Regions from separate parts of the Alcanivorax borkumensis SK2 genome, predicted to be linked through region 2. Evidence: predicted binding sites of a transcription regulator. Region 2 holds the regulator's gene; each other region holds the start of a gene.
The links. The regulator PhoB, encoded in region 2, activates phosphate uptake and scavenging genes when phosphate is short. The targets are predictions, from matches to a motif close to TGTCATANNNNTGTCANA.
Positions count from the first base shown of each region.

Region 1: a site for PhoB is predicted at 5,706-5,723, ahead of ABO_RS11280 (PhoX family protein). Genes of this name have one in related genera too.
Region 3: a site for PhoB is predicted at 2,240-2,257, ahead of ABO_RS01850 (phosphatase PAP2 family protein). Genes of this name have one in related genera too.

Region 1 covers NC_008260.1:2,502,418-2,512,600, forward strand. The annotation lists gene rnr (ribonuclease R) at 1-1,505, opposite strand, end outside; tRNA gene ABO_RS11265 (tRNA-Leu) at 1,608-1,694, shown strand; gene ABO_RS11270 (hypothetical protein) at 1,781-2,023, shown strand; gene ABO_RS11275 (LptM family lipoprotein) at 2,087-3,757, opposite strand; gene ABO_RS11280 (PhoX family protein) at 3,810-5,654, opposite strand; gene ABO_RS11285 (adenylosuccinate synthase) at 5,812-7,104, opposite strand; gene ABO_RS11290 (ATP phosphoribosyltransferase regulatory subunit) at 7,147-8,322, opposite strand; gene ABO_RS11295 (DUF2065 domain-containing protein) at 8,323-8,529, opposite strand; gene hflC (protease modulator HflC) at 8,755-9,819, opposite strand; gene hflK (FtsH protease activity modulator HflK) at 9,819-10,183, opposite strand, start outside.
Region 2 covers NC_008260.1:167,421-177,603, reverse strand. The annotation lists gene recG (ATP-dependent DNA helicase RecG) at 1-1,147, shown strand, start outside; gene phoR (phosphate regulon sensor histidine kinase PhoR) at 1,334-2,644, opposite strand; gene phoB (phosphate regulon transcriptional regulator PhoB) at 2,734-3,438, opposite strand; gene ubiA (4-hydroxybenzoate octaprenyltransferase) at 3,764-4,636, opposite strand; gene ABO_RS00825 (chorismate--pyruvate lyase family protein) at 4,719-5,333, opposite strand; gene rd (rubredoxin) at 5,570-5,734, shown strand; gene ABO_RS00815 (rubredoxin--NAD(+) reductase) at 5,784-6,932, shown strand; gene ABO_RS00810 (hypothetical protein) at 7,094-7,471, shown strand; gene ABO_RS00805 (hypothetical protein) at 7,634-8,275, shown strand; gene ABO_RS00800 (GGDEF domain-containing protein) at 8,487-9,590, shown strand; gene ABO_RS00795 (MATE family efflux transporter) at 9,547-10,183, opposite strand, start outside.
Region 3 covers NC_008260.1:390,495-400,677, reverse strand. The annotation lists gene ABO_RS01860 (OapA family protein) at 1-482, shown strand, start outside; gene ABO_RS01855 (anhydro-N-acetylmuramic acid kinase) at 472-1,575, shown strand; gene ABO_RS01850 (phosphatase PAP2 family protein) at 1,663-2,196, opposite strand; gene erpA (iron-sulfur cluster insertion protein ErpA) at 2,461-2,820, opposite strand; gene ABO_RS01840 (bactofilin family protein) at 2,897-3,388, opposite strand; gene ABO_RS01835 (DUF6776 family protein) at 3,398-4,126, opposite strand; gene argC (N-acetyl-gamma-glutamyl-phosphate reductase) at 4,129-5,199, opposite strand; gene ABO_RS01825 (chloride channel protein) at 5,305-6,735, opposite strand; gene hemJ (protoporphyrinogen oxidase HemJ) at 6,851-7,294, shown strand; gene ABO_RS01815 (bifunctional hydroxymethylpyrimidine kinase/phosphomethylpyrimidine kinase) at 7,374-8,135, shown strand; gene thiE (thiamine phosphate synthase) at 8,143-8,796, shown strand; gene hemL (glutamate-1-semialdehyde 2,1-aminomutase) at 8,821-10,101, shown strand.

The DNA.
Region 1 (10,183 bases), 790 kb from region 2:
TCCTTGGGCGGCTCATGGTTACGGTAAAGCGCCGGCACACCGGCTTTTTCCAGCAATTTAGCGGAACAGATGTTGGCGGCCAGCATGGCCTCCTCAATCATGATATGCGCCACATTGCGCTGCACCGGCACAATGGCTTCAATCTTTTTGTTCTCGTCGTAAATGATGCGGGTGTCATCGCTGTCGAAATCGATGGCTCCGCGCTCTGCGCGACGACGGCGCAGGGCCAGGAACATTTCATGGAACGACCAGATCATGTCCAGGGACTCATCGTCCAGGCTGGCCACGGTGTCCTGCGCCAGCTCGGACTCAGGCTCTTCAATGATCGCGCCGACCTTGTTGTAAGTCAGACGGTGCCGCGAGCGCATCACCCCTTCACGGAAAATAAACCGGGTGAGGCGGCCGTTGGCAGAAATCTTCATATCGCAATACAGGCACAGACGGTCCACATGGGGGTTCAGGGAACACAACCCGTTGGACAGCGCCTCCGGCAACATCGGAATCACCCGATTGGGGAAATACACTGAGTTGCCGCGCTTGGCCGCCTCCTGATCCAACTCGGAGCCTGGCTGCACATAATGACTCACATCGGCGATGGCCACGATCAAGCGCCAACCACCGCGGGGACGACGCTCTACATAGACTGCATCATCGAAATCTCGGGCGGTTTCGTCATCAATGGTTACCAGCGGAAGATCACGTAGATCCACCCTGTGGGCCTTGGGCTCATGAGGAACCTTGTCACCGAATTTCTCAGCGGCGGCCTCCACCCCTTCCGGCCAAACATGAGGAATTTCAAAACGGCGTAGCGCCACTTCTACTTCCATGCCTGCCTCGTCCGGGGTAGCAATAATTTCTTCCAGTCGAACCAATACATGGTGGTCTCGGCTGGGGTATTGGGTAATGGTGGCACGGACATGATCGCCCGGATTCGGCTTGATGCCGTTTTTGTCTTCGATCAGGACTTCTTTGGTAATGCGGCGATTTTCTGGCTCAATAAAGCTGATTCCCGCTTCCCGGGAATAACGACCGATCACTTCGGTGGCCACCCGTTCGGTGATCTCAACGATGCGGGCCTCTTTCTTGCCAAAGCGGTTATAGCCCGCGTTGCTGACCAGCACCCGGTCACCGTCCATGACGTTTTCCATCTGCCGGGGCGCTAGAAACAGGTCGCCTTGCGTTTTGTCGTCAGGAATCAGAAAGCCAAAGCCATCTTTATGGCCTTGCACTCGACCGGCAATAAGGTCCATACGAGACACCACGCCGACTTTACCGTTGCGGTTCTGAACCAGCTGAGCGTCACGAAGCATGGCCTTGATACGACGATCCAGTCCGACTTCCCCCTCTTCATCCACTTCCAGCAGCTGAGCCAGCAGCTCAAACGACAGGGGCTTACCCTGATCATTGAGCACATCCAGAATCAACTCCCGGCTGGGAACGGGGTTCTCGTACTTTTCCGCCTCTCGGTCGGCATGGGGATCGCTATAGCGTTTCTTTGAGGTCATCGAAGGTTTTTTTGAAAAGGAATTTGACATTGGGCCATCATATACTAGAATGCACCCGCTTTCGCGATGAACGGCTAATAAATTTAGTCAATGCATAGCAAAGCCGAGGTGGTGAAATTGGTAGACACGCTAGCTTCAGGTGCTAGTGCTCGCAAGGGCGTGGAGGTTCAAGTCCTCTCCTCGGCACCAATTAAGAAAGAGGGCTCCCAAGCGGGGGCCCTTTTTCGTTTCAGCCCCGGCCTAGCCCCTCTCAATCACTGATAGCGCAAGTCAATATGACTCTCCTTCGCCCCGTGATCGCTGCTCTTTTCCTCGCCTGCGGCCTGGCCTTGGCTCCCGTGGCTACCTACGCCGAACCGGGCAATACGGTGCAGGCCACCGAATCTGTCCATCCCGCTATTGAGCAGGCCAATACCCACCGGGCAAAAGAAGCCCGTCGTAAACGCTACCTGCTGTTTTTCCCGATCGCCGCGGTTGGCGTCACCGTGGCCCTGATTGTGATTACCCGCCGCAAGTAAACCTGCGACGGGAAATCTCCATTCGCTCTCGACAGATCTGCGAAGCAGGCACGCTGCGCGGTCTCAGCGATAGGTCACCGGTTCGGTTATGGCTGTACGCTGCCCGGCCTCCACCTCTTTGTGCACATTGACCATTGGGGCGAGCACCGCATCGCGGCCGCGGATATAACTCTGCTCCTCAACGACAGACAGGTATGCCTTGTTCAATTCCAGTGCCCGGCGGGCGGAGGGCACCACCAGCGCACTGATATCACCTTCCAGTTGCGTCAACATGGCCGGCCTCAAGCCCCCCTCCTCATCAAAGAAACGCTCACGCACCTCCTGATTGGACCGGTACTCATCCGCTCCACCTACCTGCTCCAAGTAAAACGCATACTCGCCACGACCATCTTCCCGTTGTGGCTCGGGAATACCTCCCAGGCTTTTCTGATTCCAGTGATACCAGCCCCGCTGAAACCCCTGACTGGCATCCAGCTTTCTTTCCATGGTGTAGGTACTATCGGTCAGCGCACCCACAGCCCCATGACATCCGGCGCAGGTGGCCAGCTCCTCATACGACTGCGGCCGCAGCTCGCCCTGGTCATCCTCGATGAAGCCACTGAAACGCCAGCCACGGCGATTGCCCACCCCGCGCTCTATATCCCCGATGACAGGCTCCATGCGATCAGGAAAATCATGGGCATCCTTGAGCTCATCATCCGCCAGCTCCCGGTGCTGAAAATATGTCAGCCAACGTGTTTTACGACTGTAGCGCAGCTCCTTCATTCGCGGCGCCATAACCACTTCGCCATCGTCGGCAATATCCAGATAGCGGACGCTATGTACAAACTCGGTGCCCAGCGGATAAGCCCCTGCTGACAGTGGCGCTGCACCCTGTTGCTGGGCCACCCTGGCCAGCCCCACATACTCCATCTCACGCCCTTCAAGGGGAGCCCAGTCGAATACCACTTCAGTAGCACGATCCAGTACACCGTTGCGATTCAAGTCGACCCCGTACTCGGCTTCCGCCACCGCCTCTATCGCCACACTCTCACGCTTGATCAGCGACTCCACAATCGCCAGATTGAGACGGTAAACCCGCATGTCGGGCTCGCCTTTTTCGTTCTGTTGATACGGAGAATCCAAGCGAATCAGCACATCATCCGCAGAACCATTAGTGGGAAAAAATGCCCCCGGGAACGGCGTATAGGCCAATGCACGCCAACCCGTCGGCTCACCTTCTGCGTCGAGGTCAAAGCCATGCTCATCAAAGCGGTAGGACACGTCAGGCACGTAACCATCCCAGTGTCCATTACCATCACCATCCCAATGCGCAGGCAATTTTCCTGTCAGGGTTTCGGCCAGCTGCACCGCGCCCCCGGATTGATAATTATCGGTTCGCACATAAGCCAAAATCGCCTCATCACTGATCGCTTCACGCGCTTCACTGCGATCAACGAAAAGATTCTCCCAGCGATTGACGGTAGCGGGCCCGGCAAAATCGTAGGCCAGCTGCAAATCAAGATCGTTAGTGAAATTCGGCTCTTTACTGGCGGTATGGCAGACATAACAGGGGTTACTCTCAACCCCCTTGGCATCTTCGGTTTTGGTATAACACTGTGGCGGAATCGTCGCCGCCGGGTTGGACAAATACAGGCGCCCCAAATTTTCCGCCTGCGACGCATCAGATTGGCCGCAACCGCTCAGCTGCCATACCAAAGCAGACATACCCAGAATAAAAAAAATCTTTTTCATAGCAGCAAAAGGCCGGGGATACCCCGGCCCTCCTCGTTATCGTTATTAATATTCAATCCATGGCCGGGAACGGACCGATATACCCGGTATAGGCACGGTGATCCAATGAGCCATCCGGGATCTTGCCGGAGTCAGATTCGCCGTAGGGGTGCTGCACCACACTCATCAGATAGGCGAAGCCATTCACGTTGGGGTACCAATAGGGAGAGGTGGTTTCCGACCCGTAGGGGGTGGTCTGGATACGAGTCAGACCGGCAGAGAAATCCGTCGCATCTACCTGGTCCAGATTCAGTGACCAGATCACATCATTCTGGTGCCCGGAACCAGTGTCCTCACCAATAACCAAGGTGTTATAGCCAGTGATAAAGGTCACATTATCCGGATTGGCCAGGCCGTCAGCGTCACAGGAGTAAGAGGCAAACGGGCTATCAGCCGGGTAGCTGGCAGGCTGACCGGCAATCAAGCCTTTCATGTTCTGCGCCACATAATCAGAACCGATGCCCGCATCGGCGGCAACATCCAGGGCATAGACCCCACCACACTTATTGGCCTCGGCAATACGAACATGGTTGATCGTGGACAGATCGTTGGAAGAATTATCCTCCATGCCACGCCCCACTTCACTCATGGCCACATAAAGCTTGCCGCCATCCGGGTCGAAAGTCACACCTTCTTCTTTACGAAACTCTGTGGTCGCCCCCATCAACGCAGCATAGCGACGAGTCTCAAGACGGGATGCCGCCAACTTCATACCGGGTTTTACTTTCAGGCATTCCTTATTGCCATTGGATGCAGTGGCCGTGAAACCATCCGGGCAATCCTCACCGGTCATGGTCGCGGTTTCGAAAAGATCAGTAAATGCCGGCTCGTCAGGGCTGGCGAATAGGGCTTCGATATCGCTGTTGCTGGCGTGGCCCAGGCTTATCCATTCCAGGTCCGCTTCACCGATACCCGCTGCCGATGTCTGGTTCCATTTGGTGGCATAAAGGTTACCCGCACTCAGATCACCGGCCGTATCCGCAACAAACATGTAGAGGCCCACGTTGGTGCCATCATCGGTCATGTAGACCGTTTTTTCGTCAGGCATTACGTAAGCCAGCTCGAAGGCCAGACGGCCCATGGCGTAATGTTTGACGAGATCGCTGGTGGGTGCACTATCACCCTCGGCAGCCACGGCGATCTCAATATTCCAGCCCCACCAGTAAGGATTCATGGCCGTCAGATCACCCCCAAAGTAATCTGCCATCGGCTCGTAGTAGCCATCAATTTCACCGGTTACCGGGTCACGCTCGGAAGCATCCGGTTCGTACTCTTCACTAGCCAAATGGGTATTCCAAGGGGTCACACTGGCAGCACAGTGCACCCAACCACCATCCACACCGGACTGATCGATTTGCCAGAGATCCTTGACTGAAAGATGGCCAGTCTGTTTGTTCTGATCCAGTTCCATCAGGAACATGGCACCAGGACGAGTTTCCATCTGAGAGACGGAGAACAAACGATCACCGATCGGCAACAGGGAGGTATGCTCATTGGAATCGGTAACACTCGGCTTACCGTCGTTGCCATAGAGCGGCTGCCCCATTTTGTCTACCAATTGACCGAAGACCACATCCCCGTTTACCGCATCGCCGGAACGCAGCAGGGTATGGAAACCGATCTCGTAGGTTTCACCATCTACTTCAACGGAGGGAGACGCCAGGATCTGACGCTTTTCCAGATCCGTTTCCGGGGCTTTCACCGCGGTAAAGGAAAGACTTTTTCCAACCGGGTCCGCAGGCACGGCAGGATCGTTAGAATCGCTGTCACCACCACAGGCAGACATTAGAATAGCAGTTAAAGTTACAGCACTGACTTTGGTAGCCAGTGCTGTTTTGGCAAACGGAATCCGGTACATGAGCGTTCTCCCCGTGAATTGTTTTCAGAGGCGAACAGTGAAGCGCTTTTTTATGACAAATCTGTCACGGAGATAAGAAGAATTTGTTCAACACAAAAACCGTAGCGTCGGACATAAAAAAAGCGGCCCTTGGGCCGCTTTTCCATTTGCGCCGGGTTCAGGAGAACGGATGGCGCTTGATAATGGTTTCCACACGGTCCGGGCCTGTGGAAATAATATCGATGGGCGCACCGGTAATTGCTTCAATACGCTTCAGGTAAGCCTTGGCGTTGGGCGGCAAATCATCTTCTGACTTCACCCCCAAGGTAGATTCGCTCCAGCCCGGCAGGCTTTCATACACTGGCTTCACTTCTTCGTAGCTATCCGCATCCCAGGCACACTCCAGCGAGTTGCCGGCCGCATCCTGGTAGCCCACACAGATGTTGATCTCTTCCAGGCCATCCAGCACATCCAGCTTGGTTAGGCACAGGCCTGTAATGGAGTTAATCTGGATGGAGCGCTTCAGCGCCACCGCATCGAACCACCCGCAACGGCGAGCACGGCCCGTGGTAGAACCAAATTCGTGCCCCTTCTCGGCCAGGTAGCGGCCATTCTCGTCGAACAACTCAGTGGGGAACGGGCCACTCCCCACCCGGGTGGTGTAGGCCTTGGTAATACCCAGCACATAATCTAGGTACAGAGGACCAAACCCGGTGCCGGTAGCGGTACCGCCAGCGGTGGTATTGGAGCTGGTGACATAAGGGTAGGTGCCGTGGTCGATATCCAGCAGGGTGCCCTGGGCCCCTTCGAACATGATATTTTCGCCGCGCTCACGGGCGCCGTGCAGCACCGCCGTCACGTCAGTCACCATGCTGCGAACGTCTTCGCCCAGCTGCAAGGTGTCATCCAGGGTTTTCTGGAAATCCACCGGCTCCGCATTGTAATAGCTGCGCAGAACAAAGTTGTGGTAATCCATCACTTCGCCCAGCTTGGCGGCAAACAGCTCACGCTGGTACACATCACCCAGGCGCAAGCCTCGACGAGCCACCTTGTCTTCATAGGCCGGGCCGATGCCCCGGCCCGTGGTGCCTATTTTCTTGTTGCCACGGGCCGCTTCCCGAGCCTGATCCAGAGCCACGTGCACAGGCAAGATCAGCGGGCAGGAGGCGGACAAACGCAGGCGATCGCGAACCGGCACACCCTGATCTTCCAGGCCACCAATTTCCTTAAGCAAGGCTTCCAGAGAAAGCACCACGCCGTTACCGATCAGGCACTGCACATCTTCACGAAGAATGCCTGACGGAATCAGGTGCAGGACCGTTTTCTTGCCATCGATCACCAGGGTATGGCCAGCGTTATGGCCACCCTGAAAGCGGGCGACCAATGAGGCCTGATCGGTAAGCAGATCGACGATTTTGCCTTTGCCTTCATCACCCCACTGGGTGCCGAGAATGACTACGTTCTTACCCATGATTGCTTGCTGCCATCTATTCAGGAAAAAAGAAATTCGGTTTTAGAGGTCGGTCACAACCCAACCATCGGCCTGAGCAACCAGACGACGCTGGCACCCTAGTTCAGCCGGATCATTATCTGCACCGGGAAGGGCCAGCACCACACGCTCGCCCTGCTCACGAAGAGCCGCAACCCTAGTCGCGAACGCGGCGTCCTGCAGCGACCCTTCAGCCAGAATACCGGTAAGCGCGGCAGATTGCGCACGCTCAGCCAGCATCTTCAAATCCGCACTGAAGCCGGTGGCCGGGCGGGCCCGACCAAATACTTCACCAATGTGATCGTAGCGACCGCCCTTGGCCACGGGCTCGCTCTCACCGGGCAAGTACGCCGCAAACACGCAACCGGTGTGGTAGTGATAACCACGCAGCTCACCCAAGTCCAGGTGCAGCCGCACCCCTCGAGCGCCGAGCACATCGGCCAGCACCGCCAGCTCATCCAATGCCGCTAGGGCGCCAGAGAAGTGGGACAATAACGCACGGGCCTCATTGAGCACCTCCACGCCACCTGCTAACCAAGGCAAGGCGGCCAAGGCCTTGGCCGCAGGCGCAGGCAAATCATGGCTGGCAATAAAAGAATCCAGCTCTACCCGCGCTTTGCGCACATAGATATCTTCCAATTGGTTCTGCTCAGTTTCGCTCAAATCACAGCCCTCGAGCAGACCACGGAACAAACCCACGTGGCCCAAATCCAGTACCACCTGTTGCTCGACGCCTGACAATGCCAGCGTTTCCAGCAGCAAGGAAATCACCTCGAGATCACTGTCTGAACCGGCGTGACCAAATAGCTCTACGCCCAACTGATAGGGCAGGCGCGTGCCACCGGCGACCACCGGCCGGGTGCGCAGGGCGCTGGAGCAGTAACAAAGACGAGAAGGTGCGTTACGGCGCAAGCTATGGGCATCCATACGCGCCACTTGCGGGGTAATATCCGCACGAACACCCATCAGGCGCCCGGTGAGCTGGTCGGTAATCTTGAAGGTTTCCCTCTCCAGATCACGGCCACCGCCGTTCAGCAAGGATTCCATAAACTCAATCAACGGCGGGAAAACAAGTTCGTAACCCCAACGCTGATACAGATCCAGCGTCTGCCGACGCAGCTGCTCGATGGCCCGGGCGCGACCCGGGAGGACCTCTTCTACCCCGTCGGGCAGTAGCCACTGTTCTTCCTGATTCATCATTTACGACCGCATCAGTAATAACAAGCCCGCACCCAATACCATGAGTGCCAGCCCTATAATTCGCAGCAGGCGACTATCCAGACGCGCCACCTGAAGGGCCGCGCGACGGGCTCGGCCAGGCGCAAGAAACAACGGAATACCCTCGATGACCAACACCAAACACAGTGCTTTGATCAACACGCTTCCGCCATTTAACAACGCGTCCATGGTTCCCGCCAGACAGCCACAAAAAAACCGAACCCTCAGGCTCGGTTGCCGCATTCTATCATGGTCTTCCAGCGCCAGATAGGCTCAGGATAGACGAGCCTCGCCAGCAACGTTTGCCAACACAAATCGATAAAACAAACAACAAAAGCCCCGCACTAGGCGGGGCTCTGTGATAGGCCCGGTGCCGCAGGGGCAAACCAGACGCTATTTGAACAAAAGGCCCTATTAAGGCGCGCCCTTCGCCCCTTTCATGTAGCGGAAAAAGTCGCTATCCGGCTCCAGGATTAGCACATCTTCCGGCTGATCGAAACTTTCCTTATAGGCTCTCAAGCTACGGTAGAAACGGAAAAATTCTTTATCCTGATTGTAGGCTTCGGCATAGATTGCCGCTGCCTGCGCATCCCCTTCACCGCGAGCGCTCTGAGCCTTACGGTACGACTGGGCCAATGTTTCAGTGCGCTGGCGGTCTGCAGAGGCACGGATTTTTTCCGCTTCTTCACGACCCTGTGAACGATGAGCCGCAGCATCTCGCTGACGCTCAGCGCGCATACGGTCGAATACTCGCCCGCGAACCTGTTCCGGCCAGTCCACCTGTTTAACACGGATATCCACCACTTCAATACCCAGATCTTCCAAGGTCGACTTGTTTACTTCAGCGCGAACCTGATCCATCAACGCCTCACGTTGATCATTGGCCACACTATCTACAGCAGGCTCACTCCCCTCTTGCTGACCGGCTCCCGCTCCACGCAACACCGACTCATCCAGTTGGTCGGTGGGCACTTCCACGGTTTCGCCAGTGGTCGGGTCACGGAGGATAGCCGTATCGCCCTCCACCTTTTCCACGTCACTTTCGCCGGCCACCACCTGAAAGACGGTACGTGAAGCGAACTCGTTGCGCAGGCCTTCGTTCACACGAGGGTCCAGCAGTTCACGAGCACGGCGCTCCATTACCTGAGGATTGGAAGAACCGCCCCCCACACTAACGATGTAACGCTGCACATTACTGATGCGCCAAATAACAAAGGCATCAACATTCAGCAGTTTTTTCTCAGCGGTAAGGAAAGACTGGGTAGGTACGTCATAGACCAACGCACGCCCATCCACTTTCACCACTTCTTCCACCATAGGCCACTTGAAGTAAAGACCAGGCTGGATATCGGTCTTCTCGATCCGACTAAACTGCTTGAGCACGACCTTTTCTTTCTGGTTTACGATGAAAAAAGAGTCCATCGCCAAAAGAGCCAGCACGCCCAAGGCCAGTAGCGCCATCCATCCACGATTATTCATTAGCGCAGCTCCTGGTTACGGTTGTTGTACAAGCTGCGGCCGCTACTACGTCCGCTGCCGCCGTCATCCGCACCGGCGCTGGAGGTGGTGCTGGACGCTGAAGCCCCGGGATTTTGAGCCTTGGTCTTGCCGTCGCTATTCTTCATCAGCTTGTCCAATGGCAAGTAAATTAGGCTGTCGCCCTTGTTCACATCGACCATTACCTTGCTGGTATTGCTGAAGACCTGAGTCATGGTTTCCAGGTACAAACGTTCGCGAGTCACTTCCGGAGCCTTGCGGTACTCAGTAAGCAAATCGGTGAAGCGACTGGCATCACCTTTGGCTTCATCAATAACCTGCTGTTTATAAGCCAACGCCTCTTCTT
Region 2 (10,183 bases):
CGCGTTAATGGCACCTACGGAGCTGCTGGCGGAACAGCATCGGGAAAACTTCCACCACTGGCTGGCGCCACTGGGTATAAAAGTACACTGGCTGGCGGGCAGCCTCGGCGTAAAAGCCCGCCGGGAAACCAACGCAGCGCTAGCCGATGGCAGTGCGCACATCGTGGTCGGCACCCATGCTTTGTTTCAGGAGGCCGTACAGTTCCATCGCCTTGGGCTCACCATCATTGATGAGCAGCACCGCTTCGGTGTGCAGCAGCGGCTGGCCCTGCGTGAAAAAGGGCGCGAGGATAACGCCCATGGCATTCAGGTTCCCCACCAATTAGTCCTCACCGCCACGCCCATTCCCCGCACCCTGGCCATGAGCGTCTATGGCGATCTGGACACATCCGTGATCGACGAAATGCCACCGGGCCGCAAGCCCATCGACACCTTGGTGCTTCCCGAGAGCCGACGCCCCCAAGTAATCGAACGCATTAACGATGCCTGCCGTCCCTCTGCTAAAAAGAAAAACACTCAGGCCTACTGGGTCTGCACTTTAATTGAGGAGTCTGAAGAACTGCAGGCTCAGGCAGCGGAAGCAACATTTGCGGAATTACAGATCGCCTTGCCGGAGCTGAAGGTGGAGCTGGTACACGGGCGCATGAAGGCGAAAGAAAAAGCCGAGCGTATGGCACGTTTTTCGCGGGGAGAAGCGCAATTGCTGATTGCCACCACCGTCATCGAAGTGGGCGTGGATGTACCCAACGCCACCCTCATGGTAATGGAAAACGCCGAACGGTTGGGCCTCGCGCAGTTACACCAGTTACGCGGTCGCGTAGGCCGTGGAGCCGAGCAAAGCTACTGTTTACTGCTATACAAAAACCCTCTATCGCATACTGGCAAGCGACGCCTGGCGGTAATGCGCGATACCACCGACGGTTTTGTGATTGCCGAAGAAGATTTGAAACTACGTGGACCCGGCGAATGGCTGGGCACTCGCCAGACCGGCGACCTGGCCTTTCGCATCGCCGATCTGGTTCGTGATGAAGCGTTAATGGAGCCCGCCAAAGAGATCGCCAACAAACTAATGCAAGACTACCCACAGTGGATCGACCCCCTGTTACGTCGCTGGCTAAAGGGCGGGCAGAACTTTGCCGACATCTGACACAAACGAAGAATCCCCAAGATCAGGGGCGTTGTCACCGGGGAATGACAAAGGGGTCTTGCTCCTTTTTATAAAGCAAAAAAACCGAAGCCAAAACATACCATTCTCGAAAACAATAATGTTGAGAACGTCCTGACAAAAGAGATTTCAACAGCCGGCTAGAAACACACCTCTTGAACCTGAAATTCAACCCGCCACTGCCGTTGGCTTGCTAACCAGCCGCTCCGCCGGGAAATGACAGGTAAAGGTGCTGCCCTTGCTCAGTTCGCTGACGATTTCCAAGCGCCCATCATGGCGAATCATTACGTGTTTAACGATGGCGAGGCCCAGGCCGGTGCCCCCGGTTTCTGTAACGCGGCTATTGTCTGGCCGGTAAAAACGTTCCGTTAAGCGCGGGATGTGGGCGGGGTCGATGCCAATCCCGTTGTCTGTGACAGAAAAGTGCGCGCCGCAAGAATCTTGCCACCAACGGATACGGATGGTGCCGTTGGCCGGCGTATATTTCACTGCATTGGTAATCAGATTGCCGAAGGCACTTTCCAGTTCAGCCGGATTGGCGATCAAGCGTGCGTCGAGAGGAACATCCAGCTCGATCTGGTGATCCTTGTCGCTGCCTATAGCCAACGCATTTTCTTTCATCCGATTAAGCATGCCATGAACGGGTACCGCCTGACGTACACTGTCAGCTTCCGTTCCTTCTAATCGGGCCAGTAATAACAAATCGGCGACTAGGGCTTCCATGCGGTTGGATTGATTGTCCATTTGCATCAATGCGCGACGCAGACGGGCCTGTTCTTCCGGGAGGGTATCGAGCAGGGTTTCCAGGTAGCCTTTGAGTACGGTAAGCGGCGTCTTTAATTCATGGCTCACATTGGCTACAAAATCTTTGCGCATTTGTTCCAAGTGATGCAGCCGCGTAACGTCACGGGCGATCAATAATTGTTCGCCGATACCAAACTCAGTTACGCGGAACTGCAGGATACGGTTGTCATTCACCGGTGAAGGGATTTCCAGCGGGTCCTGAAAATCCCCTTTGCTTAGATAACCGGTAAACCGAGGATGGCGGATCAGGTTCGTCAGTGGCTGGCCCAGATCTTGGCTCGCATTAAAGCCCATGGCACGTTCGGCGGCATGGTTCCAATATTCCAGATAACCGTGTTGGTCGATGAGGATGACTACATCGTCAAGGGCGTTCACTGACTGTTGGGCGCGGTGGATGATGCCTTGCAGGTTTTCCTGGGCGCGACGTTCTTTTTGGAACAAGTGCTCAAGGCGGGTATAAAACTCACCCCACAGCCCGATACTGTCCGGTGGCTCGGTATGATCGTCGCGCACCAGCCAGCTGTACAGGGCGAACAGTTGCCGGGTGCTCCAAATAATATAGCCCCCCAGCCCTACCAGCAGTGGCCAAGTGTGGCCCACTGCCAGGGCAGCCAGAGCGGCCAGAAATATCAGGCCGGCAATGCGATTAACTTCCTTGGCCAAGCTAGCTTTCATGGGTATTCCACCGCAATTACTTTGCTCGTTAGCCGGTATCGGGGGGGCCGACGGCGCTGCCTAGTATAGGCAGCCGCATGCCTGCCGTCTCAACCTGCCTTGGCCGATTTCACTGAAAACCGGTAGCCGGTACCGCGCACGGTCTGAATAAAACGATCGTAGCCGAAGGGAGCCAGCGCCTTACGCAGACGGCGGATATGCACGTCGATGGTACGGTCTTCCACATAGACGTTAGCACCCCATACTTGGTCCAGTAGCTGGGTGCGCGAATAGGCCCGCTCTTGGTGGCTCATGAAAAATTCCAACAGCCTGTATTCGGTGGGCCCCATGTCCACGGGAGAATCGTTGGCGCTAATGCGGTGACTCACCGGGTCCAGGCACAGACCTTCTACTTCAATGGCCTTTTCCGCCGCGACACTAGACGCGCGCCGCAGCACGGCTTTAATGCGGGAGATTAGTTCACGAGTGGAGAAGGGTTTGGTGATGTAATCATCGGCGCCAACGTCCAGCCCTTGAATCTTGTTATCTTCTTCGCTTTTCGCAGTGAGCATGATGATGGGCACCTCGTTGGTAGTCTCATCACGCTTCAGCCGGCGGGCCAGTTCGATACCCGTGACCGACGGCAGCATCCAATCCAGCAGCACCAGATCCGGGCGCTCATCGACGATGATCTCATGGCCACGTTGGGCATTCTCTGCCTCCAGCACATCGAAATCGGCCAGTTCAAGGGCGACGGCGACCATCTCACGAATAGCAGGCTCGTCATCAACAATCAATATACGGTTTCGGGACATGGCTTCCTTCCTTGCCTGTCTTGTGAGTGGCGTGTGCCGCTCGGGATGTTATCTATTAGATTGCTTTTTTATGACATGTGTATGACAGATAGAGCCCCGCCACGCAACAACGCAGGTTAAGACGAACGGAAGGCCTGCAACCATCTGGCGACAGCCCCAAGCCACAAACGACAACACACGCCAGGCCTTAAGATACGGTAATAATATGCCCTCGATTAGCCGCTCAGGTGGACCGAATTATCCCTTTCGTCCCCCTTGAATCGCGGCGCCGAACACCATTAGGTGGCACTCTAAGACACCCCCGCTATAGGGGACTTGTAGCGATTCAAAAATACTGAAAATACAACCCGATAAACACGCATGCTCCGGCCCAATGATTATTCAGAAATGCGTGAAAGCTGGGCCAGCGTTCACGGTAGCGGATCAAGCTGTGCTGAAAGGCAAAGCTAAGGCTCATTCCAACCAAACCGGCGTACCAGGGCCAGGAAAAACCCAGCCGGTGGCCGACCATAATCAATGCCAATAGTGTCAGGGCTTGAAGGATGGCGATCATCAGGCGGTCGGCATCGCCAAACAGGATGGCGGTGCTTTTGATGCCTAGCTTCAGGTCATCTTCACGGTCACACATAGCGTATTCAGTGTCGTAGGCCACCGTCCACAGCACATTGGCCACGTACAGCAGCCAAGCGATTTCCGGCACTTCACCGGTTTCAGCGGCAAACGCCATGGGGATGGCCCAGCTGAAGGCAGCGCCCAAGAAAAGCTGGGGCATAAAAGTGAAACGCTTGGTAAAGGGATAAAGCACTGCAAGGCCCAAGCCGCCGAAAGACAGCCAAAAGGTCAGCTCATTGAGAAACAGCACTAGCCCAAAAGCCAATAGACCTAAGCCGCCAAACAGGGCCAGAGCCTGTTTGGCGCTGAGTGCACCGGTGGCCAGCGGACGTCCCTGAGTACGTTCTACGTCGCCATCGAAATTCCGATCGGCAAAGTCATTAATCACACACCCCGCCGCCCGCATGATCACCACGCCCAGAAAGAAAACCACAATAACGGTCAGGCTCGGCGTACCGGCCCCAGCAATCCATACCGCCCACAGCGTGGGCCATAGCAGCAACAGCGTGCCGATGGGGCGATCAAGGCGCATTAACTGAATGTAGGGCCAGAGAGTCGGGTAACGCTGTTCAACAAAGGCAAACATGGGGCATCCGAGTTGTCAGGGCGAAGATGAGTTTCAAACGACAAGCGACAAGTTTCAAGGCACGAGCCAGGAGGATAACCAATTAAAAACGCGACAACCGCACCGCGTCCGTGGGCTCTCCCCTAATAGATGCATAGAGATAAGCTTTGTCGTGTAGCCACGACGCTTGCACACAACGTGCGACGTGCAGCTTCTCCCACAGCGCGGGCAGAAAATACTCCGCCACCAGCAGGGGCGCGCCGCGTTTGATAAAGCGCGATTGGCGACCCCAGCATAGCGAATGATGTTGGTCAGTCGAAGCGAGTCGGGCCCACACCTGATCCCGCTGGCAGATCGGGCGGTTATACAGTTCAAGGCCAAGGGAGCGGCTACCCATGTGCCCCAGGGAGCGGTTTGCACCGGCAAGGCTAGTGAGCGGCAGCACACTGCGGGCAGCAACCACCGGGGTATCATCCAGATGCAGTGTCACTTCACGGATCAATGCAGCGCGCCTTACCGGCAGCGATAACAGCCGCCGTTCATCGGCTCGAGGTAAGGCAATAGCATGTAGGCCGGGAACCACGCTGAAGTGGCCGTAGCGCTTGAGACGCCGTGTCAGAGAGTCTGGATCAGCCATCCAGTCCCGAATAATCGGGGGCAGTACCAGCTGTTCCAGTGGGCGCCAAAGGCTATCGGGGTGCAGGGCAGCAGGCAACATGGCTCTCTCATGATATCGCGCACTATCGCGGGCGGCAGGACTATGGCCCATGTCTTACGGTAGAGCAAGCGGCGCCCTAGTGCTTCAGGAATCAGAGAACAGCAACCTTGAGCTTATGTAAGACGGTGCCGGCTGGCATTGATTTTTTTGCCTTACGCCGATAGGTTAACGCCCCCTGAGAACGCCCTGTATGTAGCACAGTAAGTAAGAGCTTACTTTACCTGACGAGGTTCACAATGAAGAAGTGGGAATGTGTAGTGTGTGGTTTCATCTATGACGAAGCCGAAGGTCTGCCCGATGAGGGTATTGAGCCGGGTACCGCCTGGAACAACGTGCCGGAAGATTGGGTCTGCCCCGATTGCGGCGTGGGCAAGGACGACTTTGAAATGGTAGAAATTTAAACCACTACCTCAGTCACTCCGCCTGTCCATTAATTGTTAAGGATTACTCATGCATCCTATTGTCATCGTCGGCACCGGCTTGGCCGGTTTCAACACCGTCAAGGAATTCCGCAAGCTGGACAAAGAAACCCCCATCGTCATGCTCACCGCAGACGACGGCCGTAACTATTCCAAGCCTATGTTGTCTGCCGGCTTCAGCAAGGGGAAAACCGCCGATGACCTGTGCATGGCTACCCCGGAAAAAGTGGCTGAGCAACTCAATGTTGACGTTCGCACTGGCGTGCATGTAGCCGGCATTGATGCCACTAACAAGCGCGTACTGCTGCCCGATGACCACCTGGACTACAGTAAACTGGTACTGGCGCTGGGTGCCGACACCTGGACACCGCCGCTGGAAGGCGATGCAGTGGGCGAAGTGTTTTCCGTCAACGATCTAATGGACTACGGTAAGTTCCGAGCAGCCGTGGAAGGCAAGAAGACCGTGACCATCCTCGGCGGAGGTCTGATCGGCTGTGAATTCGCCAACGACTTATCCAACGGCGGATTCAAGGTATCTTTGGTTGAGCCCATGGGCCGTTGCCTACCATTGCTACTGCCTGAGCAAGCCTCAGAGGCGGTGGGCCGTGGGCTGGCGGATCTGGGCGTGCAGTTCCACTTTGGCCCATTGGCCAAGGCTGTACATCATGGCGATAACGGCCAGTTGGTGACCGAATTGTCCGATGGTAGCCAACTGGAGTCCGACGTAGTGTTATCGGCTATCGGTCTACGCCCGCGTATCAGCCTGGCCAAGGAAGCAGGGCTGGATACCAATCGCGGCATCCTGACCGACAAGAGCCTGCGTACCAGCGCGGAGCATATCTATGCGCTGGGCGATTGCGCTGAGGTGCAGGGCCATGTGCTTCCCTACGTTCTACCGTTAATGGCGTCTGCCCGTGCCTTGGCAAAAACCCTCGCGGGTGAGACCACTGAAGTCAGCTACGGCGTCATGCCGGTAACCATTAAAACCCCGGCATGCCCAGTAGTGGTATGCCCTGCTGCAGAAGGCAGCGAAGGCGCCTGGGAAGTGGAAGCCGAGGGTAATACCGTGCAGGCTCTGTTCCGTAGCAAGGATGGCAGCCTGTTGGGTTATGCGCTCACCGGTGAAGCGGTCAAAGAGAAAATGAAGCTCAACAAGGAACTACCGGCAATAATGCCGTAACAGCCACAAGCTGTTAGCGACAGGGCGCGGGCGGGATAAGTAAGCGAGACGAATTCTCTTGCCCCGCGCTACACTATGGAACAGCCATAGAAGTCATTGGCTTGCATGGCCTATTTCCGTATTGCAATTTGACGCTTGCCCCTGACAGACAAGGATTTCTCATGAAATTTGCACTGGTATTGCTGGTTCTTGGTTGGCGGTTACGCTGGTTGGCGTGGCGTAACACAGGCTTTCAAAAGCAGCTGGAGAACCGCAATGTGGTGATGCAGTGGCGCACCTTCGCGGGCAAGCCGGCGCGCAGTTTTCATTTCATGCCAGGCAAGGTCGTGTCCAAGGCGGGTATTCACGGCAAGCCCACGGTAACCCTGAATTTCAAAGACGCAGGCTATGCCTTCCGCACCTTGCAGGAAGCGGGCAAAAACCAGATGGCGTTCATGGAAGGCATGCAGGCCGGTAATATCAAGATCGAAGGCGATCCGGGCCAGCTTATGTGGTTTATGACTTTAATGAAATTCATCATGCCCGGTGGCAAAAAGTAAACGCTGCCCCCTTACTCTGCTCTTTACGCGCAACCTAAGGCTACATGCTGGATTACGCACGTAAGGAGCTCTTGTAGCTCGAGTGCACCCAAAGGACACAGGCCTGAACCGAGAGCCTCAGTAGCCAAACGCTCTCCAATCCATTTGCTTCAAGGACGGTATATGTTGATGGCTCAACGTATTTTTGCATTCTGCTCGCTCCTATTGCTGGCGGCCTGCGCCACCACCACCGAAACCAATTCCACCTGGCAAACCAAAACCGACGAACCACGGCCGAGCTTTGCCCACCTGTATGTGCTGGTGCTGTCAGAAAACCCAGTGGCCTCTGCTGCTGTAGAACAGCAAGTAAAGAAGAGCCTGACCAAGCGCAAGGTGGAGACCACCTTAGGCAGCACCACGTTGCCGGCAACTAACCGGCAGGCAGCGGATTTTCGAAGCAAGGTTGAGCAGGCTGTAAAAGATAGCGACGCCGATGGGGTCATGGTGGTGACACTATTAAAGAGCCAAGAGCGTGACGAATACATGCCGCCCACGGTGGATTACCTGCCTATGGCTTCGGCGCCCATGTATCTTGGCTATGGCCCCTATGTAAGCTACAGCCATCGCGCGCTGTACCAGCCAGGTTATTATCAGAGCGCCACTGACTATTACCTGCAAACCCAGCTTTACAGCGTCAAAACGGCGAAGCCCGTGTGGCAAGCTCAATCTCGCAGCATGAGTCCCTACAGTCTGAAAAGCGGTGCCGAGGGCTACGCCAAGAGCGTGGTAAGTAAGCTTGACCGTGATGGCGCCCTGAAAAGATGATCTTGCCTAGCCGGGAGCCAGAGCCCGGCCTAGCCCCCCCTTGCTTTGACTCTATCTCAAGCTCTACCTTCCGATTCTGATTCTGACCATTGGTCCCCCACCGTGATTCTATCTCGCTTAACGCTATGGCGATCACCATGCCGAGGGTATGATTAAGGGTACTAGTAAGTTTGCATGGGCCAGGAGGCCCGTTGAGGCCAGAGGGGACGGCATGCATTCAACCATGAAAACGCTGCTTGAGCAGATGCGAATCACCGAGATGGATATCGATGCTCGAAAGCGTCTGCTGGATTTCAATGATGATGATGTGGACGCGCTGCTACAGTGCCGACCCCATGTGGAGAGCCGCCTCGATGATATCGTTGAGATATTCTATGGCATTCAAACCAGCAACCCGGATATTGCTGCGCTGATTGGGGATGTCGATACTTTAGAGCGACTGGTGAACGCCCAGCGTCATTACATTCTGGACCTATTTTCCGGCGTCTACGACTTAGAATACACCAACAACCGCCTGCGAATTGGCTTGGTGCACAAGCGAATTGGCGTTGAGCCAAAATTCTACCTTTCCGCAGTGCATTTGCTGCACCGGTTGCTGGTAAAAAACATTACCGAAGCCATTGATGCCAGTGCAGAGCGAGACCGCGCCTTGAAGGCGCTGGACAAGCTAATTTACTTTGACGTCACCTTGGTGTTTGAAACATATATCTTAAGCTTAGTGTCGGAAATCGAAACGGCAAAGGATCGTACCGAAGAATATGCGCGGGCACTGGAAGAAACGGTTGCCATGCGTAATGGCCAATTACGTATCGATGCCCTCACCGGCCTGACAACCCGCCGTTACCTTAACGAAGTCCTGCACCGAACGGTGAAGGCCGCTCAACGCCGCAGAGAACCAGTAGCGCTGATTTTCGTGGACGTGGATGCCTTCAAAGAAATCAATGATCGGCGCGGTCATGCCTATGGTGATCGAGTCCTTGTTGAGCTTGGCAAGGTGCTAAAAGAAACCGCCCGAGGTGAAGATACTTGTGTGCGCTATGGTGGCGATGAGTTCTGCGTAGTGTTGGCCAACAGCACTGAAGAGCAAGCGGAACTTGCCTATTGCCAACGGACTCGACGACTGCTGGCGGAGCGATTGCCAGAGGTCAGTATTAGCATGGGCGTGGTGCAGACGGGGCCGGATCATTTCGAAGACGTGGATGCATTGCTGTACGCTGCTGACCAGCGCATGTATTTGAACAAGCCTAGCCGGTGTGAACTAAACGCTGAGATCATGCATGATGGCGACGTCGACCCCATAACACCCAGGCCATGAATACTCCCCGGGCTGCCATGAAGCCATTCATGGTTAACCACAGGCCATGGTTATCCCAGCCACGGGAGCATACCCAAAGCATAAAGAAGACCCCCACTGACGCCAGCATGGTGTTGCGCATGGCGGTACCCCAGGTGGCGCCGACAAAGATCCCATCCAACCAAAATCCGGCGCTAGCGGTAACGGGCAGCAATAATACCCAAGGCAGATACTCGATGGCCGTGTCACGGATCGATGGCAGGTCGGTGAGTAAACCAATCAACGGTGCGCCGCCTAAGCAGAATCCCAGCAGGCCCACCAGCGCACAGCCGATGGTCCAGCGGCCGGTAGCCGCCACGGCGTCTGCAAAGGCTTGGTGATCCTGCCTGCCCTGAGCTTCCCCCACCAACGCTTCCGCAGCATTGGCAAACCCGTCCAGCAGGTTACTCAGGATTAGTAGAAAGGTAATCAGTACCGCATTGGCCGCTAGCGTAGCATCGCCGAGCCGTGCGCCTTGGGCGGTGAAGAAAAAGAAACACGTCAGCAGCGCCAAGCTACGAATAAAAATATCCCGGTTCACGGCCATCAGTGCCCACATAGCCACAGGCTGCCAC
Region 3 (10,183 bases), 220 kb from region 2:
TCAGTTCACGCTTCAGCCTAGGCCGTAAACACCCCATTCTTAACCGCATTCGCGCTCACAAAGGGATCGACTACGCCGCCCCCTCCGGCACCCCGATCAAGGCGGCCGGGGACGGCAAGGTCATCTTCGCCGGCATAAAAGGTGGCTACGGCAATGTATTAATCATCAAGCATGGTCAGAGCTACACCACCCTCTACGCTCACATGCGGAATTTTGCCAAAGACATGCGCGTAGGCCGCCGAGTGAAGCAGGGCCAAACCATTGGCTACGTGGGCATGTCCGGCCTAGCCACGGGCCCGCACCTGCACTATGAATTCCGCATCAACGGCGTTCACCGCAATCCACTGACCGTACCCCTTCCTAAGGCTCGCGGCATCAACGACAATGAGAGAGCGGAGTTTCTGATCGCCGCCAACCAGCTAAAGGCACAAATGACCCTGTTCTCCGAAGCCTCAACACTGGCCAGCAGCGATGTCTTCTAAGGCCCCACCCGCCCTATTCATAGGGCTGATGACTGGCACCAGTTTGGACGGTATCGACGCTGTCATCGCCAACATTAGTGACAACCATTTCACACTGGTCAGCACCCTGAGCCAACCCATCCCTGAGAGCCTTCGCGGCGAGATTCTCGGCCTCTGCCAGCCGGGCAATAACGAAATTGACCGGGCCGGCGCCGTCAGCCTTCAATTGGCTGAACACTACGCGAACACCTGCCAGACTCTGCTCGACCAGGCGGCCATCGCACCAGAACAAGTTCGCGCCATCGGTTGTCACGGACAGACCGTTCGTCACCGCCCACACGCTGCCGGCTTCAGCGTGCAGCTGGGCTGCCCAGACACCCTCGCTGTGAAAACGGGCATCGCCGTGGTTAGCAACTTCCGCAATAAAGACATCGCTCTGGGTGGACAAGGCGCCCCGCTAGTACCGCCCTTCCACCAACAGCTTTTCGCTCGCCCCGATCAACGCATCGCAGTAGTAAATATTGGCGGCATGGCCAATGTGACGCTACTAGAGAATGGCCAGCTCAGCGGCGGCTTTGATACCGGGCCGGGCAACGTATTGATGGATAGCTGGATTCAGCAACATCACCAGCGGGCCTATGATCGCAACGGCGACTGGGCTGCCAGCGCCCAGCCCGACTTAGCCCTACTCAACACCTTGCTGAGCGACCCCTATTTCCGGCTGCCCCCCCCCAAAAGCACTGGGCGGGAACGTTTCAGCCTTGACTGGCTAAACGAACAACTTGCGAATCATTCACTCACTACCAGCGTAGTCCAGGCCTCACTAGCAGAACTCACCGCCCACTCAATCAGCGATGCACTCAGTGACTTCCAACCGGACCAAGTGTTGATCTGCGGCGGCGGCGCCCATAACCAACACTTGCTAGAGCGCATCCAAGCGCTACTCAGCACCCCAGTCACCAGTACCGCCAAACAGGGATTGGCCCCAGACTGGGTGGAAGCTGCCGCCTTTGCTTGGCTGGCCTGGGCTCGCATGGAAGAAAAAGCAGGCAATGCGCCAGTGGTTACCGGCGCGTCAAGGCAGACCATATTGGGGCAGGTCACTTTACCGTGATCAAGAAGGCAAGGTGCCAAAGCACAGCTCGGCAACTATCAGTTGGCACTGCCAGCGCTTGGTGTCTTTCAGCTCGAAGCTGGCACCTTAAACCAGCCAGAGACCAATCATGGCACAGCCAAAGCCAAGGGCGGCTCCAGCAAAAATATCCGAAGGATAATGAACCCCAAGCAACACTCGCGACAGCCCTACCATCAGCGCCAAGCCCAACGCAAGAGCTATCACCGGCGGGTAAAACACGCAAAGCAAAGACGCCATCACAAAGGCTGCCGCAGTGTGACCAGACGGAAAGCTGAATCGATCCGCCGGCTGGATAAATGCCGACAGGCTTTCCAGCGCATCCGCCGGTCGAGGCCGCTTGATTAGATGCTTGAGCAATACAAACAACGGCATCTCAAGGGCGTAGGCCACCATCGCAGTGAGAGCAAACTCACTGCCACCCTGGCGATCCATCCCCCATATACATAGCGTCAAAGCCACATAAAACGGGCCATCGCCGAAGCGAGAGACCATCCGCGCCAAACGGGCACGACGGGCTGCCTGTGGCTGCTGTAGCAACCAGCACATGGCCCGGGTGTCTGCGGCGGTCATTCGTTGAAATGTCGGTTTTGTCGTCATCATGGGTTCAGTATCTACCCGAAAAGCGACGAATTGTTGATTGAACGGTGAATTTTTTATGACAGCAGCAGGCGTATCATGCAAAGCGCAAAATCTCAAGGGAACACAGAAAAGTCGGTCGCGGGCCACTGAAAAGTGGTCAAAATGTACTTAGAGCACATCAGTTGCGCTTTATTTAGATGGCTAAAGATGCGCAATCTAAAAGTTGCACCTAGATTGCGAACCGGCCTAAAAAGCTGAGCAGGCAAGAAGGTTTTCAACAGCCGACTAGACCGAGAAAGAAGACCCGCAACCACAAGTAGTAGCCGCATTAGGGTTGCTCACCACAAAACGTGAGCCCATCAGGCCTTTTTCGTAGTCGACCACGGAGCCATCCAGATACTGGATACTCATGGCGTCCACCAGCAAAATGACACCCTCTTTCTCTACCGAAGTATCGTCCTCGTTCACCGTCTCATCGAAAGTAAAACCATAAGAGAACCCTGCGCACCCACCACCGGTAATATAAACACGCAGCTTGAGGTTCGGATTTCCTTCGTCGTCACGCAGCTCTTTAACTTTGGCGGCGGCGGCATCGGTAAATGAAATCGGTGCTGACTCGATCATACTCTCGCTATCGGCTGACATTTGGGCAGAAGAAAAGCCACTCAGGTACGAACCCTCCTGAACGGACTGATCATGTTCTAGTACCCGACTAAAACAGTCAAGAATTATCCGCACTCCCCTTCCCTACCACATTCTCTTCGGCTGGCGTCTCAGCCGGTTCTGGCTTGGTAACCTTTTTGGCATCCGGCGCAGGCAGACTTCGACGTTCGTCATCCAGACGCACCAACTTGCCATTCACCTGCGCCCCCATGACCATCTCAACCATGCGATAGTATACATTGCCCTCCACTGAGGCCTTTTCTGCCAGCTCAAGATTCTCCGTGGCGTGCACATCGCCTTCTACACGCCCATTAATTACCACCTGAGCAACCCGAATTTCACCTTTAACCACACCGCTTTCACCGATTACCAAGCGGCCACCCTCCTCGCCCACACTGACACTGCCTTCCACGGTACCTTGGATATGCAAACCTCCGGAAAATTCAATATCACCACGGACGGTTGCGCTAGGCGCAATCAATGTGTGGTTACGGTAATCCTGGGACGACGATCCTGTAGTCATCGAGCTTTTTTTGTATCGGCTTAGCACACGATTCTCCTACTGCCACTTTATCGTTTTTTGTGTCTCGTAACGGCTCATGCCGCCGCTCTCAGCATCCACATCCAGCGCCTGCACCGCCACCCCTTCAGGCACCTTAAATCGGCCGTTCAGCTCTTGGAAGTAGCGAAATCTGAATTGGGTCTCGCTGCCCTCTTCAAGCCAATCGCTGCCAGCAACAATAAACGCTTTACCATTCTTTTCACCGCGCAACTGCAAGCTAATATCACCGGACAGATAACCCCGGTTATCCCCAGACTGTACCAGGACGACACGGTACAAATATTCGCCAGTGTCGCTATTGTGCTGCAGCGTCATCTTTTCAATCTGCAAGCCCCCCTCGCTACCGCCCGGTGCCATAACATTTTTATAAAATAGCACCGCCTCTTCGAGTTCCGCGACTTGATCCTGCAATGCCTTTATCTCCTGACGCACCTCTTCACGAGCCTCCAAAGTCAGCTCTGAATCCGCGCGAAAAACTGCCAGCTGGCTACGCGCGGTGTCCAATTCAGCCTGCAGGATCTTGGCTTCCCCACGCAGACGGCGGTTGGAGTCGGAGGCGTCCATGACACCTCCTGCGCCCAACCAACCGCCAATTAAAAACAGCAGCACCCCAGCAAACAGTGCCACTAACACCAAAACCCGACGCCGCTTCTTCTGCTGAGAAGGGCTCACCGGCATCAACACCACATCATCAATGCCCGCGCGGCTTTTTGGCTTCCTTGCCATGATTATGGCGCCAGCGGAACCACTGCCAGCCCCGCCCCCTCATCCAAGCCAAACATAATATTCATGGCCTGCACTGCCTGGCCTGACGCCCCTTTCACCAAGTTATCAATCACGGACAAAACAACAATCACGCTCTCACCCCGAGGCTGATGCAATGCCAGCCGGCACATATTGGCGCCTTTAACGAAGCGCGTCTCCGGGTGGCTACCCAGCGGCATCACGTCTACAAAGGGCTCATCGGCATAACGGGCTTCAAACGCTGCCTGAATTTCTTCCAACGGGGGCGCCGACGCGGTGAGCTGACCGTAAAGGGTGGAATGAATACCACGAATCATGGGAATAAGATGGGGAACAAATGTAGCGCTTACCGGGCCACCAGCGATATCCGCCAGCCCTTGCTCGATCTCTGGCAAATGTCGGTGGCCGCTGGCGCCATAAGCCTTGTAGCTCTCTCCAGCCTCCGCCAGCAACATCGGCACCTTGGCACTTTTGCCGCCACCACTGGCGCCACTGGCCGCATTAGCGATCAGCTGATCGGGTTTGATCCAGCCGTTTTCTAACAACGGCAAATAACCCAGCTGAATCGAGGTGGGATAACAACCGGCGCAGGCTACCAACCGAGCGTCACGAATCGCTTCGCGGTTCACTTCCGGCAAGCCATAAACCGCATCCGCCAGCAACTCTGGGCAGGCATGGGGCTCCCCGTACCATTCACTCCACAGCTCATGATCCCTCAGCCGGAAATCTGCTGACAGATCCACCACCCGCACACCGGCGTCCATTAGTTCGGGCATCATCCGCATAGCTACATTATGGGGTGTAGCAAAGAACACCACGTCACAGCCTGCCAGCCGCTTTGCGTCCGGCTCACTGAAGACCAGATCAGTTCGTCCTCGCAGGGAGGGAAACAGGTCAGCCACCGCCACACCAGCTTCGCCACGAGAGGTAATCACATCCAATTCTGCATGGGGGTGGTTAACCAACAGGCGCAATAATTCAACCCCGGTATACCCGGTACCGCCAACCACACCCACTTTCAGCGGTGCACTGGCTTGTGCTGGCTGAGAAGACATATCCCACTCCTGAACTGCATCAATAAAAGGAAGCCCTGCATGATAGGGGCGCCATCGATCAGCGGCAAGAAAGCCCCCATAACCGTCTCTCCTTCCAGGTTACGGTCACCCGGGCAGTTGCCGCTCGGGCTCTTTCCCTGCGCCCATCGACCCGGCTTTTTCGTTGCCTCGTTCCGCCGGTTTGTCCTGGGGCTTTTCCAGCGCCATACCCTGACCATCAGAAAGCCGATCAGCCAGAGAGTCATACAGCGGCCGAGGCCAGACAATTTTAGCCACCGCTGCCGACAGTAGCGCCCCCGCCATAAGCGGCAGCAGAATATCGTGGCGGTTGCCCGTCAGCTCCATCACGATCACAAAGGAGGTAATCGGTCGCTGTATCACCCCGGCCAGAAACGCCGCCATCGCCACCAGCGTTACCCCCACCAGCGACGAGCCAGGAAAGAAACCGCCCACCACGTTACCAACACCGGCGCCAGCAGCCAGACTAGGGGAAAACAGACCACCCGGAATCCCGGTAAAATAAGACACCAACGTGGCGGACATTTTCGCCAATGCAAAAGTCCAGTTACCCGGCTGTTCCCCGCTAAGCAAGGTAGAGGCCTGCTCATAGCCACTACCGTAGGTTGCCCCCCCGGTGATCAAGCCGAGAAAGACCACCACTAGCGCACACAGCACCACCACACGATAAGGGTGCTCCTTGGCATAGGGAGAGAGAAACTGGCTTCCCTTTATCAACAACCGGCTGAAGAAACCGCCCAGAAGACCACACACCAGCGCCGTCACGCCAATAGCGGCCCAGTCCCGAGTGATATCCAACGCCCCGTCTGGATGCCCGAAAAAACTGTAGTGGCCCATTATCATGAGCACCACCACACCGGAAAGAATAATCGCCATAATTAGCGTGCCGCTGGTGCGCTGCTCAAAAGAACCAGACAGTTCCTCGATGGCGAACACAATCCCCGCCAGAGGCGCGTTAAACGCCGCCGATACCCCTGCCGCGCCACCCGCCACGATTAAGGAATTATCCACGTATTTCTGATTAAGCTGGCCCACCCGACCCACCGAATACATCATCGCCGCGCCCATGTGCACACTAGGCCCCTCGCGGCCAATACTGGCGCCGCACAGCAGCCCTAGGCAGGTGAGCACGAATTTGCTGAGGATCACGCGTAACGACAGAAAGGCGGGGCGCAACCAATGGTAACGCTGCTTGAGCACCACCAACACTTGAGGAATACCACTACCCTGCGACTCGGTGCCCAGCTGCCTCATTAACCAGACAATAACCACCATGCCCACCGGGGTTATTAACACCGGCAAATATGGAGAACGGGCATGGATTTGGGTGAAAGTGTGGGACGCTAGCTCTGCCACCCAAGCAAACGCCACCACCAGCAAACCGACCATGACAGCGCCGGACCAGAACACCGCACGCAATTTCCAGTCCTGCCAAGAACCCAGCTGGCGGCGACTCAGACGCCGAGTGCGAAATAGGTAGTAACGCATCAGACGACTATGACGTGGCCGCTTATTCACAGCGCTCCTTTACGTAAGACGGCAGCAAGTGGACCGGAAAGAATAGAGTTAAGTCTGTATAGTGTACGCCCACTGGAAACATCTCTCCAATGCCTCCACCCATAAGGGAAATCCCATGCAGTTTGCGCTCGACTACTTTCTCTGGATCAAGGCCTTCCACTTGATTGCTATGATTTGCTGGTTCGCCGGTATTTTCTACCTGCCGCGCCTTTTCGTGTACCACGCCATGGCGGACGACCAGCCGAGCCGCGAACGTTTTAAAATCATGGAACGCAAACTCTATCGGGGCATCATGAACCCCAGCATGATTGTCACTGTGGTTCTTGGGCTATGGATGTTCATGACCAACATTGATGCGTATAAAGGCAGCGGTTGGATGCATGCCAAGCTAGCCCTGGTGTTCCTGCTGATTGGCTATCACCACGTTTGCTTGTCCTACATGAAGAAGTTCGCCGCTGATGCCAACACCAAGAGCGACAAGTTCTACCGCATCTTCAACGAAATTCCGGTTTTTCTGCTCATCGCCATTGTGCTATTAGTGATAGTGAAACCATTCTAAAGCGCACCTCGTACTGGGCGCCCTGCGGTACCTGCGCTAAGCCGCCGCCCAGCATTAAGCACTAGCATCAGGCCTTCCAATGAAACCCAACATTCTTGTTATCGCCGGCCACGATCCCTCCGGGGGGGCAGGCATCCATGCCGACATTGAAGCCATTCAGGCACTAGGCGGCTTCGCGTCTACCCTGATCACCGGGCTCACCGTTCAGAATAGCCAGAATGTGCGAGGCTTCCGGCTCACCGAAATAGACTTACTGCAACAGCAAGCTGACGCACTACTCGACGACATGGACTATCAAGCGATAAAAATCGGCATGACCGGCTCCATCGCCATCGTCGACTTCATCACCCAGCTACTCAAACGGCTGCCCAATGTTCCGGTGATTCTCGATCCGGTACTGGCCGCAGAAGCGGGCGGCAGCCTAGCGCAGGAATCCCTTGCCGAGGTAATGCTCGACACCCTGGCACCACTGTGCGACGTGATGACCCCCAATTTACCGGAAGCGCAGGCATTAAGCGGCCAACAGAGCGTTAGTGGCTGCGGCCAAGTCTTGGTGCAGCGTAGCGGCTGCGCTACGCTAATCACCGGCACCCATGACGATACCGATCAGGTAGTCAACCATCTGTTCACACCCTCCGGTGAAGAGCAATGGCACTGGGACCGATTGCCTCACCGCTATCACGGCTCTGGCTGCACCCTGGCGTCGTCCATTGCCTGTCTGCGTGGCCACGGTCAGTCGCTGCACAGTGCCGTGGCCAATGGCCAGGCTCACGTGGACAAATTCTTGCGCAATGCCTTTCAACCCGGGCAGGGACAATACGTACCCAACCGTCAACCCTGAGCCTGCCATGCCCCTCCATCGCCTCCACGGCCTCTACGCCATCACCGACCCGGCTCTGACTCCGGACGAGCACCTGCTGCCCGCCGCCGAAGCGGCGCTGCGTGGCGGCGCCAAACTGCTGCAGTACCGGGACAAAACCGCCAGCCCCACCCAGCGAGAATACCGAGCCGCCCAGCTGCGCCAGCTGTGCCACCAATACCACGCTCTGTTTATCGTCAACGACGACCCTGCCCTAGCGGCCCAAGTAAACGCTGACGGAGTCCACATCGGCCAGAGTGATGGCGGCATCAAAGCCGCCCGCGATCAACTGGGCGGCTCACGTATTATCGGCGTCACCTGCCACGGCGATTTGACATTGGCCGCCCGCGCCGCTGAAGCCGGCGCCGATTACTTGGCCATGGGCCGCTTCTTTACCTCACACACCAAACCCTTAGCGCCACCGGCCTCGCTGGCCTTACTGCGCCAAGCGTGCCAGCAGTTTCATCAACCCGTGGTAGCCATTGGCGGGGTGAATCCGGATAATGCGCCGCAACTGATCAACGCTGGCGCCGTGTCCGTGGCGGTCATCCACGCCCTCTTCGGACAAACCGACACGGATGCCATCGAAGCCGCAGCACGCCAACTCAGTGCCTGCTTTCAGACCAACCGGTCTGCCCCATAGCGAATTGATTCAAGAGGACACACCATGCCCCGCAAGCACTCTGAACAGCTTTTCCGCCAGGCCCAAAAACATATCCCCGGCGGTGTTAATTCCCCGGTGCGGGCATTCAAAAGCGTAGGCGGCACACCGGTGTTTTTCCATTCCGCCCGTGGCGCACACCTGTTCGATGAAGACGACAACAAATACATTGATTACGTGGGCTCCTGGGGCCCCATGATCCTCGGTCATAATCACCCCCATGTAGTCGCCGCCGTGCAAGCAGCCGTTGAGCAGGGTTTGAGTTTCGGCGCCCCCACCGCCACCGAAGTGGCCATGGCCGACAAGGTCTGCGAGCTCGTACCCTCCATGGATATGGTGCGCATGGTCAATTCCGGCACCGAAGCCACCATGAGCGCCATTAGACTGGCCCGCGGTTATACCGGGCGCAACAAAATCATCAAGTTTGAAGGGTGCTACCACGGCCATGTAGACAGCCTGCTAGTAAAAGCCGGCTCCGGCGCTATCGCTATTCCTGGCTCTCCCGGCGTGCCGGAAGCGGTGACCGCCGACACCCTGGTACTAGACTACAACGATGCCGCCAGCGTCACCCAAGCCTTCAAGGAACACGGCGACGACATCGCCGCCGTAATTGTGGAGCCGGTGGCCGGTAACATGAATTGTGTTCCAGCCACTGAAAATTTCCTGCAGACCCTTCGCCAACAATGTGACGACAACGGCGCGGTGCTGATTTTCGACGAAGTAATGAGTGGTTTCCGGGTTGCCTTGGGCGGTGCCCAGGGCCATTACGGCATCACCCCGGATATGACCACCCTAGGCAAGATTGTCGGCGGCGGCATGCCTGTGGGCGCCTTCGGCGGCAAGCAAGCCATCATGGAGCATCTGGCGCCGCTGGGTCCGGTCTATCAGGCGGGCACCCTGTCCGGCAATCCTGTGGCCATGGCCGCGGGCCTCGCGACTCTCAACCTGATCAGCGAGCCCGGTTTTCATCAAGCTTTGGCCGAAAAAACTACCCGATTGCTGGAAGGGCTGACAGCGGCCGCCCATGCCGAGGGGGTGGCATTCACCACAGCACAAGCCGGTGCTATGTTCGGGCTGTTTTTCACCGATCAAAATCGCATCAGCAGCTTTACAGAAGTCATGGCCTGCGACAGCGAGCGTTTCAACCGTTTCTTCCACGCCATGCTGGACCAAGGTATTTACTTGGCCCCTAGCGCATTCGAAGCCGGTTTTGTCTCTGCTGCGCACAGTAATGACGATATCGACGCAACCATCACCGCCGCTCGCAAGGCCTTCGGGAAAATTTAAACGCACAGCAGGCAGGATCACCTGTAGGAACAACGCTTAGGGTGAGAAACCCGCGGCAGCGCGAACTTGCCTGAAGGCAAGG